DNA from 4 places in the Priestia flexa genome. Region 3 is predicted to be linked to each of the others. Evidence: predicted binding sites of a transcription regulator. Region 3 holds the regulator's gene; each other region holds the start of a gene.
What was found. Region 3 encodes LexA, which represses DNA repair genes until DNA is damaged. Its sites were predicted from a motif close to CGAACATATGTTCG; they were not measured.
Positions count from the first base shown of each region.

Region 1: a site for LexA is predicted at 1,980-1,993, ahead of LZP85_RS09730 (DUF6434 domain-containing protein). Genes of this name have one in related genera too.
Region 2: a site for LexA is predicted at 1,641-1,654, ahead of LZP85_RS07850 (DNA polymerase IV). Genes of this name have one in related genera too.
Region 4: a site for LexA is predicted at 1,140-1,153, ahead of LZP85_RS07195 (YolD-like family protein). Genes of this name have one in related genera too.

Region 1 is NZ_CP090431.1:1,889,424-1,892,584, forward strand. It holds gene LZP85_RS09715 (ring-cleaving dioxygenase) at 1-571, opposite strand, end outside; gene LZP85_RS09720 (HNH endonuclease signature motif containing protein) at 599-1,396, opposite strand; gene LZP85_RS09725 (nucleoside triphosphate pyrophosphohydrolase) at 1,535-1,861, opposite strand; gene LZP85_RS09730 (DUF6434 domain-containing protein) at 2,026-2,595, shown strand; gene LZP85_RS09735 (hypothetical protein) at 2,625-2,849, opposite strand; gene LZP85_RS09740 (hypothetical protein) at 2,920-3,161, opposite strand, start outside.
Region 2 is NZ_CP090431.1:1,547,340-1,550,500, forward strand. It holds gene LZP85_RS07835 (DUF6449 domain-containing protein) at 1-381, shown strand, start outside; gene LZP85_RS07840 (RNA polymerase sigma factor) at 395-877, shown strand; gene LZP85_RS07845 (DedA family protein) at 914-1,489, opposite strand; gene LZP85_RS07850 (DNA polymerase IV) at 1,694-2,875, shown strand; gene LZP85_RS07855 (organic hydroperoxide resistance protein) at 2,994-3,161, shown strand, end outside.
Region 3 is NZ_CP090431.1:2,508,041-2,511,201, reverse strand. It holds gene LZP85_RS12955 (magnesium transporter CorA family protein) at 15-1,460, opposite strand; gene lexA (transcriptional repressor LexA) at 1,567-2,187, opposite strand; gene yneA (cell division suppressor protein YneA) at 2,333-2,668, shown strand; gene LZP85_RS12940 (YneB family resolvase-like protein) at 2,744-3,161, shown strand, end outside.
Region 4 is NZ_CP090431.1:1,418,368-1,421,528, forward strand. It holds gene LZP85_RS07185 (ABC transporter permease) at 1-48, shown strand, start outside; gene LZP85_RS07190 (YitT family protein) at 85-924, opposite strand; gene LZP85_RS07195 (YolD-like family protein) at 1,184-1,516, shown strand; gene LZP85_RS07200 (hypothetical protein) at 1,669-1,809, shown strand; gene LZP85_RS07205 (DeoR/GlpR family DNA-binding transcription regulator) at 2,151-2,903, shown strand; gene pfkB (1-phosphofructokinase) at 2,900-3,161, shown strand, end outside.

The DNA.
Region 1 (3,161 bases), 620 kb from region 3:
CTTTCATTGAATTATAAGATTTCACATGACGAAATCCCATAACGTTTGTTAGGATATCCGCTGTTAGCTTCGCTTCTGCAACTGTTAACGTAACCGGACCTAAGCCAATAATTGCATGCTTTTCTTCAATATCTTCTCGCTTCCATGGAACACCGGCACGTACACCTTTTTCTCCGTTATCTGCAACAAGCATCAGTCGTGTACCTTCGTAATCACGAAACGCAAGCGCGTTGCGACCTGCTTGGTTTGTCATCTCATCGTGATCGATTCCTAGCTCTTCAAAGCGTTGCTTCCAATAGTGAAGGGATTCCGTCGTCGGCACACGCAAGGATACGGTTGAAATATCCGTTGTTCCCGGGTAGGTTCTACCAAGGCCAGGAATATCAAAATAAGTGACTTCCGTTCCAGGTGTTCCTTCTGCATCTGCGTAAAACAGATGATATGACTGCGGGTTATCTTGATTAACCGTCTTTTTTACAAGACGCATTCCCAGTACGTTTGTAAAGAAGTCATAATTTTTTTCGGCTTTTCCCGTTAAAATTGAAACGTGATGTAGACCTAATAGTTCCATTACTTTCACGCCTTTCTATTCGTTCAGTTATTGAACAGCTTCTAGTTCTTTTTCTTTAATTAGTGTACCCAACCTTGCATTGTAATTTCCGCCACCCTGTCCATGGTGAATATGACTATGACAAATTGGACAAAGGGCCGCAATTTGGTCCACTCTATTTAACCCGCTGTCGGTTAAGTGGTTGATGTGGTGAAGCTCTAGATATGGCATTCCTTTTTTATCTTTAAACGATGCTGGTGCACCGCATGATTCACACTTTCCGTTCGCTCGCGCTTTTATATAACGATGAAGGAAAGCTACCTTTTTCGTTAAGTTCTTTTCCTCATAGAATTTTTCTAACAGCTCTTCTTGTACCGTTGAGTTAATGCTAATTGCGTTCGCTTTCTCTTCTAATACATGGTTGCGTTTTAGTTCAAACATAATCGCTTCCCGAAAGCTTCCGTCTGCATCCCACATCAACTCAAGCTGATGGTTTACATACGTCATCTCATCTAAAAACTCAACAATTCCAGACTCTACGTACTGAAATAAATAGATGGTTTCACCGTTCGCTGCGTGTTCCATCACCGCTTTATTTCCTTTGATTAGCTGCATCGTACCACGCTGTCCTTCTCCAGTATAAAAGAAGGTTGTTTGATCGTCGTTCCATCCATGAGAAGTACCGTATTCTTCACCGCTCATCTTTGTAAAAATAAAGATGTATGGGTATTCCTTTGGCGTTGAAATTTCACTTTGCTCCTGCCCTTTATAAAGGTCATGAATTTGCTTGCGGCGATATCGCTTTCCTCGTACAAAAGCCTCACCAAACTGTAAATCTGTAATCACAATTGTGCCCCCTGATGTAGATCTCTTTTCTTAGTTTTAGTGTACCATAAAAAAGCACAACTTGAGGTTAGTTGTGCTTAAAAAGGAGCGTCTTTCTTTGGACAATTATCGTTTTAAAAAAGGTTTATATACTAAGAGTTATTGATCTTCCACCTCTACTAAAAAAACTCTTTCGTTAAAGCCACCTTTCTCATCTGCTTTTTGCTGACGCACATGTTCCAGCTGCTGAGGAGTTGCGCCGTTTAATGCAGCAAGCGCATAAACAACTTCTAGTAAATCCGCAAGCTCTTCTACTGCCTCGTGCTCCGTTTTGGCTTCCTTATATTCGCTCCATTCTTCTTCAGCTTTTTTCTTTAGTTCCTTTTTGTATTCATCAATAGTTAGGTTGCTTGTTGTATACTTCTTTCCGCTTTGTTCGATAATCTGCGGAATGTAATCACGGACTAGCTTATTATAAGCAGGCATTTGCTCGGCTCCTTTCCTCTAAATGATATGACTAATTATACTAAAAGGTGGAAATAAGGTGTAGTAAAGTGAATCGTTATGAATGGTATATTTTCTCTATTATGCCATTGACAAAATACGAACTAATGTTCTAATATTGAAATAGATGGAAAGGATGGTTATGTATGAGACCTAAACTGAATCAACACATTAAGACAAAAGAATTTCTCAGCTATTATTGGTTAAAGAAAGAACTACAAGGTTTTTGCCACGACCACCACATCCCCAGAAGTGGCTCCAAAGCAGAATTAACAGAGCGAATTCATCTCTTTTTGCAAACTGGAGAAATAAAACGTCCTGTTCATAAAAAGACGGGTGCTCCTAACGGTAAGAAGTTAGAAGAACTGAGTCTTGACACTGTTATTACAAAACACCATCGCTGTAGCCAAAGCGTACGGACATTTTTCAAAACTATCATTCCAAACTTTCATTTTTCAACCTATATCCAAAACTACTTTAAACAGAATGGTGGCAAGACATATCGTGATGTTGTGACGGCCTGGTATGAAGAAGAAAGCCGAAAAAAAGATCCTTCCTATCAGCGAGAAATTGGAGCCCAGTTTGAATATAACCAGTTTACAAGAGATTTCTTTGCAGACCCAACCAACAAAGGGAAAAGCCGTGCAGATGCAATTGCAGCGTGGCGTGCAGTAAAAGAACAGCCCGGAGCTCGAACATATAAAAGAAAAAACTAGGCACCGTACATGCCTAGTTTTCTACTACATTATGAAAGTCGTTTTGAAATAAAAAAGGAAATTGTTGCTGCTAGCATTGCTACTACAAGCGGAAACATATAAGTACTTTCACCAAAGGTAACCGTGCTTCCTAACGTTCCAACTTCTTCCGTCAAGCCTGGCTCATACAGCATCGTTAACAGCATACCACTACCTACTTGCAATACAAGCATTAACATTACAAAGCTAGCAATGAAGGCTATGTAATTTTTCAATGAATCCCCCCCTTTATTTCTATTACGAACGACCATCCAAAAAGTTTCATTTTATGGAAAATAAAAGAAATTATTCTTCATTATTGTTCTTCAACAAACTTTGAATATAAAGAGCATCTTCCACAGGAATTGTAGAATAGTCAACTTCATCCCACGTCTCACCCGTACGTTCCGCTATAACAGCTCCCTTATCGTTTAGCCAAAGACGAGACTCAACTAATAATGCCGATTGCTTTGGACTATTAAATGCTACGTAAAGATCCGGATTGTTTATATCTACATCCGCAGTATCAATGCTTTCTCGGTGAGCGT
Region 2 (3,161 bases), 960 kb from region 3:
GGCCAAGGCAAAAATAAGCAACACGTAACCTGGGAAAAATCGTATGATGAAGTGAGCGATTGGCTAAAGAAGAAAGGCCTATATAACAAAGTGCGTGTATTACCAGAAGATATTGAAAAAATAGTTGTGCTAAAAAATCCACATCAGCATGAAATAGACTTTTATGCAGACGAAGAATTTCCTTCATTAGTAGAATCTGAGAAAACGATTGAAGTGAAGAATAACGATCAAAAAGAAGAAATTTTAGAAACCGTATCTTGGGCAAGCAACGGAGCTTATTTAGTCGGTATCTATTATAAAGAAGATCCTAGTACTCCTGAAATCCAGGAATTTACTGAGGAGACAGTTCCAGACTTTATTAAAGAAAAATTACTAAAATAAAGGGAGAAGAAATATGAGTGCTAGCAATATTGAACCATATTTGCGACAGGTGCTAGCTTATTTGCAAAAGCGAGGTGTCAGCAAGCAAGATGCTGAAGATATCACGCAAGATGTAGCGATGAAATACTTAGAAAATCAACATAAAGTTGAACAGGGGAAAGAAAGAGCTTGGTTGTTTCGAGTTGCTTTAAATAAGCGCTGTGATTTAATCAGAAAAAATTCCGTTCATACTCGCTATGTGCTAACACAGGGACCAACAGAGCTAAAAAATGCACCGATGGATTTTGTATTATCCAAAGAGCAATTTGAGCAATATGTAAAAGCTTTAAATAAATTAAAGCCTCAATATAAAAACCTATTGATCTTAAAATATGAGTATGGTTTAAAATATGAAGAGCTTTCTGAACAATTTAACATGAAAGTCACGACTATTAAGTCTGCACTTTATCGAGCACGAAAGCTATTCATGAAGCATTATGCATATCAGCTTATGTGAAAGAAGCCAATCTTCTACTTAGAGGATTGGCTTTTTTCATTCTTTACTACGCATTTTTCGCTTTTTATAGGCTAAGCTTCCAACACTGATGGCAATAAACAAAATAGTGAATTGAGAAATGGTTTCAAATGAAGCGGCATCATCAACTTTAAACCCCCATAAAAAAAACGCAAACGTCCAAACCAATCCAAATGAAAATGTTGTTGTTATATAATTAAGGTGAGGCATTTTCGTTGTTCCTAAAAATAATGGCATAACGTGTCGCATTCCCGGCAAGAAGAAGCTGAGCATAATGCCGAAGGAACCGTATGAGGTAATGAGGTTTTCAATTTCATATCGCTTTTTTTGAAAGCGTGATTGAGAGAGAGCTTTTATTGTTTGCTTGCGAAACCATCTAGCAAATAAGAATTTAACATATAAGCTAAGCATCATGGCACTGTAAGTCAAGAGAAAAGCAATAAGAGGGTGAAAAGTAGAAAGAGTGGCATGGTTACCTGCAAGCATAATAAAGAGAGGATCTGGAATAGGTGTGAAATTAGCACCAATGATGATTAATAAAAAGAAATATCCATATCCAAACTGTTGAATTACTGTGATAATCTGATCCACCACGGCGTTTCCCCCATTTTTGTCAAAGTTATTATAGTATACGAATGCTTCAAAGGGATGTTCATCAAACAATCCGCCCGTTTTTTACTCTTTGTCCATCATATTACAAACCGCTATAGAATTATTCACATTAATTGTTTTTTGGTTTAAAATAAGAACATATATTCTGTTGGTTCGGATAGAAAGAAGGTGAGTGTGTTGAAAGGCATGTATCCAAAAAAGGGAAGAGTCATATTGCATATTGATGTTAATGCTTTTTATGCATCGGTGGAAGAAGCGCGTAATCCGGCGCTGAAAGGAAAACCTATGGCCATTGCGGGTAACCCAAAAGAGCGTAGAGGGATTGTGGTAACGTGCAACTATGCGGCTCGCAATAAAGGAATATATGCACCGATGCCATTATGGGAAGCTAAAAAAATTTTTCCTCAGCTAATTGTGTTAAAACCAGATTTTACTCTTTATCGCAAAGTATCAGCGCAAATGTTTTCTTATTTATCAACGATCTCTTCTATTCTTGAGCCTGCTTCTATTGACGAAGGATATCTAGATATAACGGATTGCTTTCATCAAGGTACGCCACTCGAGATTGCACAGCGAATACAGAACGATCTTTTGAATGAGTTACAAATACCGGTCTCAATCGGCATTGCACCAAATAAGTTTTTAGCTAAAACGGCAAGCAACATGAAAAAACCGCTTGGAATTACAATTTTAAGAAAGCGCGATGTTCATCAGAAACTTTGGCCACACCCAGTGGTTTATATGCATGGTATAGGTAATAAAACCGCTGAGAAGTTGAATGCCGTTCATATCCATACGATTGAAGAGCTAGCGCACGCAGATGATCATAAGCTAAAGGCCACAGTTGGAGTAAGAGGAGTAGAAATGAAGCAAAGAGCTAATGGGATTGACGATCGACCTGTAAATCCAAATCGCAGGTCGGAATTTAAGTCGATTGGACATTCAAAAACATTAGCGAAAAATATGACGGATGATCGGGAGATGGTACCGATTTTAAATGATCTCGCTGAGTCTGTTAGTAAGCGAATGCATGCCAAAAAAGTAGTCAGCAAAACGATTCAGTTAACCATTCGCTATAGTAATTTCAAAACAATTACAAGAACCCAAACCATTGATCAGTGGACCAATCAGTCAAAAGTGTTGCTTCATTGGGTAAACAAGTTGCTTCAAAAGCATTGGAACGGTGAACCAGTTCGCTTGTTAGGGGTAGCAGCTCTACAAGTAGAACGAATGAACGATCGAAATCAAGAGCAGCTTAGTTTATTTACATATGAACGGCACGTAAAAGATGAACCGCTCTATAAAGCAGTTCAGCAGCTTCAAAGTAAATATGGTGATGAAATTATACGAAAGGGGTTAAAAAAATAATAGAAGAGAGTATAGAACGACATGTTTCAATCCACTCTAAAAGGGTAATATATCCATAGAGCGTGCAAGAGCTTTTTTGCATGAGCAAGGACTTTACAATTACGTATATGAGGTGATTTTGATGTCAGTTTTATTTACTTCAAAAGCAACAGCAGTAGGTGGGCGTGAAGGGCATGTCAAATCAGATGATGGCTTAATTAATCTAGATTTAGTAATGCCTTCACCAAACAATACAAAAGAAGGAACGAATCCGGAGCAGCTTTTTGCAGCAGGATATGCTTCTTGC
Region 3 (3,161 bases):
AGAACCTATGCTCGTTATTTTTGAAGACGGTCTTTAATTAGTTTATATAAAGCATTTATTCCTAGGCTAATGCTAATTGTAATTCCTGACAAAGCAACGATAAAGGCGATGTACTCAAACAATGAATAATCTTTTATTGCGCTCCAGTTTAGGTTTTTATTCCAGCTTTCAATAACTAAATTCATTCCGTAAATACCGGATAGCACAGTATAGATGGTCAAAATCAACAGTAGGTAATTATGACGTTTCCCTGCAATTTTTTCTTGATTTTGATATAAAGTCCCAAGTGTTTCCTTCACTTCTTGGTAGAGTGAATCAATGTGAAAGGTCTTTTTGAAAAGTCTAGAAAATTCTTGTCCTTCCGTTCGAGAACTGATTTCTAAAAACAAGTACTTACCTGAAAAGAGTGTGATAGAGCGGATGAGTCGCTCAATAGCGTTTTGGTCTTTTTCAAATGTAAGCTGCGAATATTGATAAGATAGTTTCAACAGTACAATTTTATAAAAGAAATGTAAAAATAGATTATAGTAGTGCTGACCAAATAGGTGATTCATTAACATTTGATTCGTCTCTTCATCGGCTGAATGTGAAATACAAGAAAAAACGTGGTCTGTTACAACATAGTATGTTTCGGGCGTCCATCGCTTGTAGACGTGTTGATCATTGTATTCATCAATATATTCTTGGTTTCTAGCTGAAATAAATGGTTTACCGCCAGTATCATAGCTGTTCAGTTGTCCAGTTCGAAATAAGGTGCCACTGCTAATAGGCTGTTCATTGTTGACGGTTACGTAACTTAGTACGTACATCCGTTCATCAATAAAATAAGGCAGGCTTCCAAAATGTTTGCTGTGCTGTGTTTCTTGCTCAATGTAAGGCTTTAGAAACGGTGTTAAGTTTGAAAAAATATAATCTTGTACTTTATCATAGGTTTTATTTTCGTATGTAATGGTCGCTCCGTGCTCTTCAGCTAATTTAGGCTCTAATACGCGAAACTGATTCATAAACTCAATGACGTCATCGTACGAATAATGGTTTCCCTTTACTTCGATACGAATCGTCATTACACCGATTTCAAATGGGCATAAAAAAATATCAATAGACAAAACTTCACTTAGAATTGTTGACGCTTTTGTTTCAAATGTAATTTCTTGATTCACCTTTTTTGAAAATCGAATGAGCCCTGTTTCTTTTGGTGATTGAGGAAAGAGAATACATTCGATATAAGGAAGAAAGTATTGATCAAGGCTAGCGTGGGAAACAAAATAGTCTTTGCTATAAAATTTCTTTTCTAAATCTGTATTCTCTAGAGAAAAAAAGTCAAATTCATGCTCATAAAGAGCTGAAACTAAATCTTTTTTCTCTTTTCGGTTAAAAGAAAAAGGAAACAAGAACATGTTCATTGCACGATTCGGTGTAATATCTTGAAAAGGAGAGTTCATTGCTTGCCACTTATCCACTGAGAAATTCCCTCCCTTATGCTTTTCATTATTGCTCTTTAAGTAATATACCTATATTTGACCAAAAAAAAACATAAAAAACCAGCTGGGTTCCAGCTGGTTTTTCTTAATGAATGGAGCGATATACTCCAATGACTTTTCCTAAAATAGTTACATGACGTAAGATAATAGGTGCCATTGTGGAGTTTTCTGGCTGTAAGCGAACGAAATTATCTTCTTTAAAGAAACGTTTGACAGTTGCTTCGTTGTCTTCCGTCATTGCTACAACAATATCGCCGTTATTAGCTGTTTGCTGTTGGCGAACAATGACCATATCTCCATCTAGTATACCGGCTTCAATCATACTTTCTCCCATAATTTCTAACATAAATACTTGCTCATCTGGAGAGGCGTACTTGTCAGGTAACGGAAAGTATTCTTCTACATTTTCAATTGCAGTAATTGGAAAGCCTGCCGTAACTTTACCGATAACAGGAACATTTATAACTGCACTTTGTGGAATGCTTACATCGGCCTCTGCTTGAAGAACTTCAATTGCTCTTGGTTTTGTGGGGTCTCTACGAATTAGACCTTTACTTTCTAAACGAGCTAAGTGCCCGTGAACTGTTGAACTAGATGCTAAACCAACTGCTTCACCAATTTCGCGAACAGATGGGGGATATCCTTTTAATTTCACTTCATGCTTAATGAAATCTAGTATTTCTTGTTGACGTTTTGATAGCTTCATACATTTCACCTCATTTTTAGCTATTCTTTGCTATAAATTATATCATGGCTATATATAATATACAAACATAAGTTCGAAAAAAACCCATTGACAGAAACGGATGTTCGCAATAAAATGAGAACATATATTCTTAGGGGGATTTGAAATGAGACCATTAATAGAATCTATTAAACATTATACTACCTTTTTTGTGGTTATCGCCGCACTTACATATGTCTTGACGTTGCTATTAGGAGCAGATAGAGTGGAGTTAGAAAAATACACAACTGTTACTATTGCAAAGGGTGACACTATTTGGGAATTATCTCAAGAATATAGTAAGCATCATAATTTATCACCAAATGAATTTGTAGAATGGGTCCAAAATATGAATGAGCTAACTGTTCCATCTACACAGTCGCTTTCTCCGGGAGATCAGTTATATATTCCGGTATTGAAATCTGATTTAGCAAGTGATCATCAGATTGCTTTTGATAAGTGAACTAGAGCTACGAGTCCTCTACTGAACGATGGTAGGGGTTTTAGTGTTTGGAAATGAAGAAAGGGAGCTAGAAAGATGAAAGCAGTTATCTATTGTCGAGTAAGTACGGATAAAGAAGCCCAAGAGACATCGTTAAAGAGGCAGGAAGAAGAGTTAATGCAACTTGCTAAGATGCATAATTTTACAGTTTGTGAAGTTATTTCTGAAAAAGCGAGCGGCTATGAAGTTGACCGAGAAGGAATATTAGAAGTCTTAGAATTATTAAAAGCAGAAGACGTTTCTACCCTGCTTATTCAGGATGAAACACGACTGGGGCGTGGAAATGCAAGGATTGCTTTACTACACGCGTTAAATAAAGAGAAAGTAGCAATTTACACGATTAGTCATCAGGGACAGCTACAGCTATCAGAAGCTGATTCCATGTTGTTAAACATCATTAGCTTGGTGGAAGAACATCAAAGAAAATTACATAATGCAAAAATTAAACGAGGTA
Region 4 (3,161 bases), 1.1 Mb from region 3:
TTCTTTTTCGTCAGTGGCTTAACTTATTTTAAACATAAAGCTATCTAAATGGTGAAAAAACCCTTCTATTATATAATAGAAGGGTTAGCCTGCTTTCGGTAAAGTAAAACCGAGACCAAATACATCTCGCACATCATGCACTACAACAAACGCTTGATCGTCCACTTTATGAATAATTCGCTTTAGCTCTAAAAGCTCTTGCTTGTTAATTACAATATAGAGTACTTGTTTGGCTTCTTTTGTATAGCTGCCGTGCGCTGTAAAAACCGTTACGCCACGCTCCATCTTATTATTAACTTGTTCAGCCACTTCGTTTGAACGAGTTGAAATAATCGTTACGGCTTTGCGAGGGTTTAATCCTTCAATAATATAATCAAGTACCTTTGTACCAATGTAGAGTGCGATAACGGTGTACATCGTTTTTTCGCCTCCAATTACAAAATAGGCACTTCCTACAACGACTAAATCAATCGCAAGCATGGTTCTGCTAATATTCCAATCAAAGTATTCATTAGTCATTCGAGCAATAACCGCAGATCCACCTGAGGTACCCCCGCCTCTAAACACGAGGCCAAGACCGATTCCAACGAATAGGCCAGCGAAGATGGCGCCTAAAAGAGTATCGTCTAGCGGTGCTCCTGCTTCTTCAGTTAGATGTAAAAAAACCGAAGTAGCCACAATAGAAAGGACCGTATAGACAATGACGCGTCTATGTAAAAACTTATATCCAACCAAAACGAGCAGGCCGTTAATAATAAAGTTTGTTATACTTGGAGACCACTGGAACAGGTAGTATGTAATCATAGTAACCCCAGTTACGCCACCTTCTGCAAGCTCGTTTGGAATAGCAAAATAGTTGATACCAAGCGCAAAAATTAAGCTACCAAGTAAAATTAGTATAATTTCTTTTATTCGTTTTACCATCATATACATCTTCTTTCTAGTGTGTTAATTTTCATTCTGGCGAAACTATCTCCATGAAAATGTATTATATCAAGGAGACTACTGGAATGAAAGACTAGTTTTTAAAAACGAGAGGTAAATTTTTTGACACGCTGAACTTCATATGGAAAAATGAAAAAGTTATGCAATGAATAAAGCATTTTATGATAAATAAAAATAATTTCTGCTTTACAAAAAGAACGTATGTTCGTTAATATGGATAATGAAAGGGGAGAGGGAGTTGTATCAAGAAGAACTAAAAGAATATGCCAAGCTTTTGATGCCCGAACATGTGGAGCAGATGAAAGAAATTTATCGTTCTCATCTAAAATTAGAGACACCACCAGTACGAATGCAAGGTAGAGAAAAGATTAGTCAAATCCTTCATACAGCGTGCGAACAACATCGACTAGTTAATCTACATGTTTATGAAGGAGGTAGCGTTCGAAAGTATGATCGAGTCACGATTGATTGTATTGATCAGCAATCAAACCGCCTTTTAGCAACGGGTCCTTATTATACATATTCTATTCGGGAAAGCTTTGTTGTTAACGCAATGCTGTGCATGGATTAAGCTGCTTCAATTTTGAAGTAGCTTTTATTGTATTCATTGGCTTTGTATCTTTTTTGTGGAGTCTGCATATACTGATAAAAAAGCTCGCGGCAGCACGAGGTAGTATTGAGTGTAAAGTGTGCCGTAGCGATATAAAAAAGAAGGGGAAAGCTATGCAAAATGAAAAAAGTCAAGTGAGAGAAATTGAGTTAACGCAGTTCATCAAAAGAAGGCTCGTTCGCTTTGCATCTAGTTTAGCTATTTCATCGGCGCTAGCATCCATTTTATACATGCTGTTGTTTCTATTTAAATAACGAACTTCCCAATGGTTGTCCAAAAAAATGGACAACTTTTTGGTGTGGGCAAATTTAATTGAACAAGCTTTATTTGTTATAAAACAATCATAAACGTTCAATGATGACAGGTTGAACAATTAATATGACCGCATTATAACATTTGGTTATAACGTTTGATTTTAGTGTAAATGTGTTGAAACCTACATATTAGAGCGCTTCCGTTAACCGTAAGTTTTTATTAAAAAAAACAAAAAAAGTGAATGAAACTGATTTTTTATGATTGATTTTGAAAGATTTGCGTGTTAAAGTAAAATCATGAAAGATAAATGAAAACGCTTTTTTGGAAAAGGAGTCACGTTATGCTAACACCTGAAAGGCATCAGCTAATGTTAAAGCTTTTAAAAGAAAAAGAGCTTGTTAAAGTGCAAGAGTTTATTGAAGTGACGGGTGCCTCTGAGTCCACAATACGTCGTGACTTAAGTCAGTTGGAAGAAGAACAGCTACTTAAACGTGTTCACGGTGGTGCTTCACTAATTCAGAAAAAGCGAATTGAACTAAGCGTTATAGAAAAAGCTGATAAAAATGTAGAAGACAAACAAAGAATTGCTGAATACGCAGCTTCTCTTATCCATGAAGGCGATTGCATCTTTTTAGATGCAGGAACGACAACGTATGAAATGATTCCATTTTTAAAACAAAAAGATGTAGTTGTTGTGACAAATGGGCTTATGCATTTAAATTTAATGCTTAAAGAAGGTATTACCCTTTATTTAACAGGTGGTGCTCTTAAGCATAAGACAGGTGCTTTAATTGGAAATGGTGCGCTCTTAAGTTTAGAGCAGTATCGCTTTGATAAATGCTTCATGGGAGCAAACGGAATTCATCATCAATACGGATACACCACACCTGATCCTGAGGAAGCCCTTATTAAACAAACAGCGATGAAGCTATCTCATGAGTCTTATATCCTGGCAGACTCAACAAAATTTTTTGAAACCAGCTTTGCAAAAATAGCAGACCTACATGCAGCAACTGTTATTACAAATGAGCTACCGCAAGAGGTGCTTATACAATATGCAAACAAAACAGACATAAAGGTTGTGAAATTATGATCTATACATGTACGTTAAACCCTTCAGTTGATTACATTGTACATGTAACAGACTTTAAAGAAGGCGAATTAAACAGAACAACAAGCGAAGTAAAGTTTCCGGGTGGAAAAGGAATTAACGTATCTCGCGTGTTGAAACGATTGGGCGTCGAAAACAAAGCGCTTGGTTTTATCGGTGGGTTTACTGGAACATATATTGAAGATTACTTGAAAACGGAAGAAATCAAAACCGCTTTTACAAGAGTTAATGAAGATACTC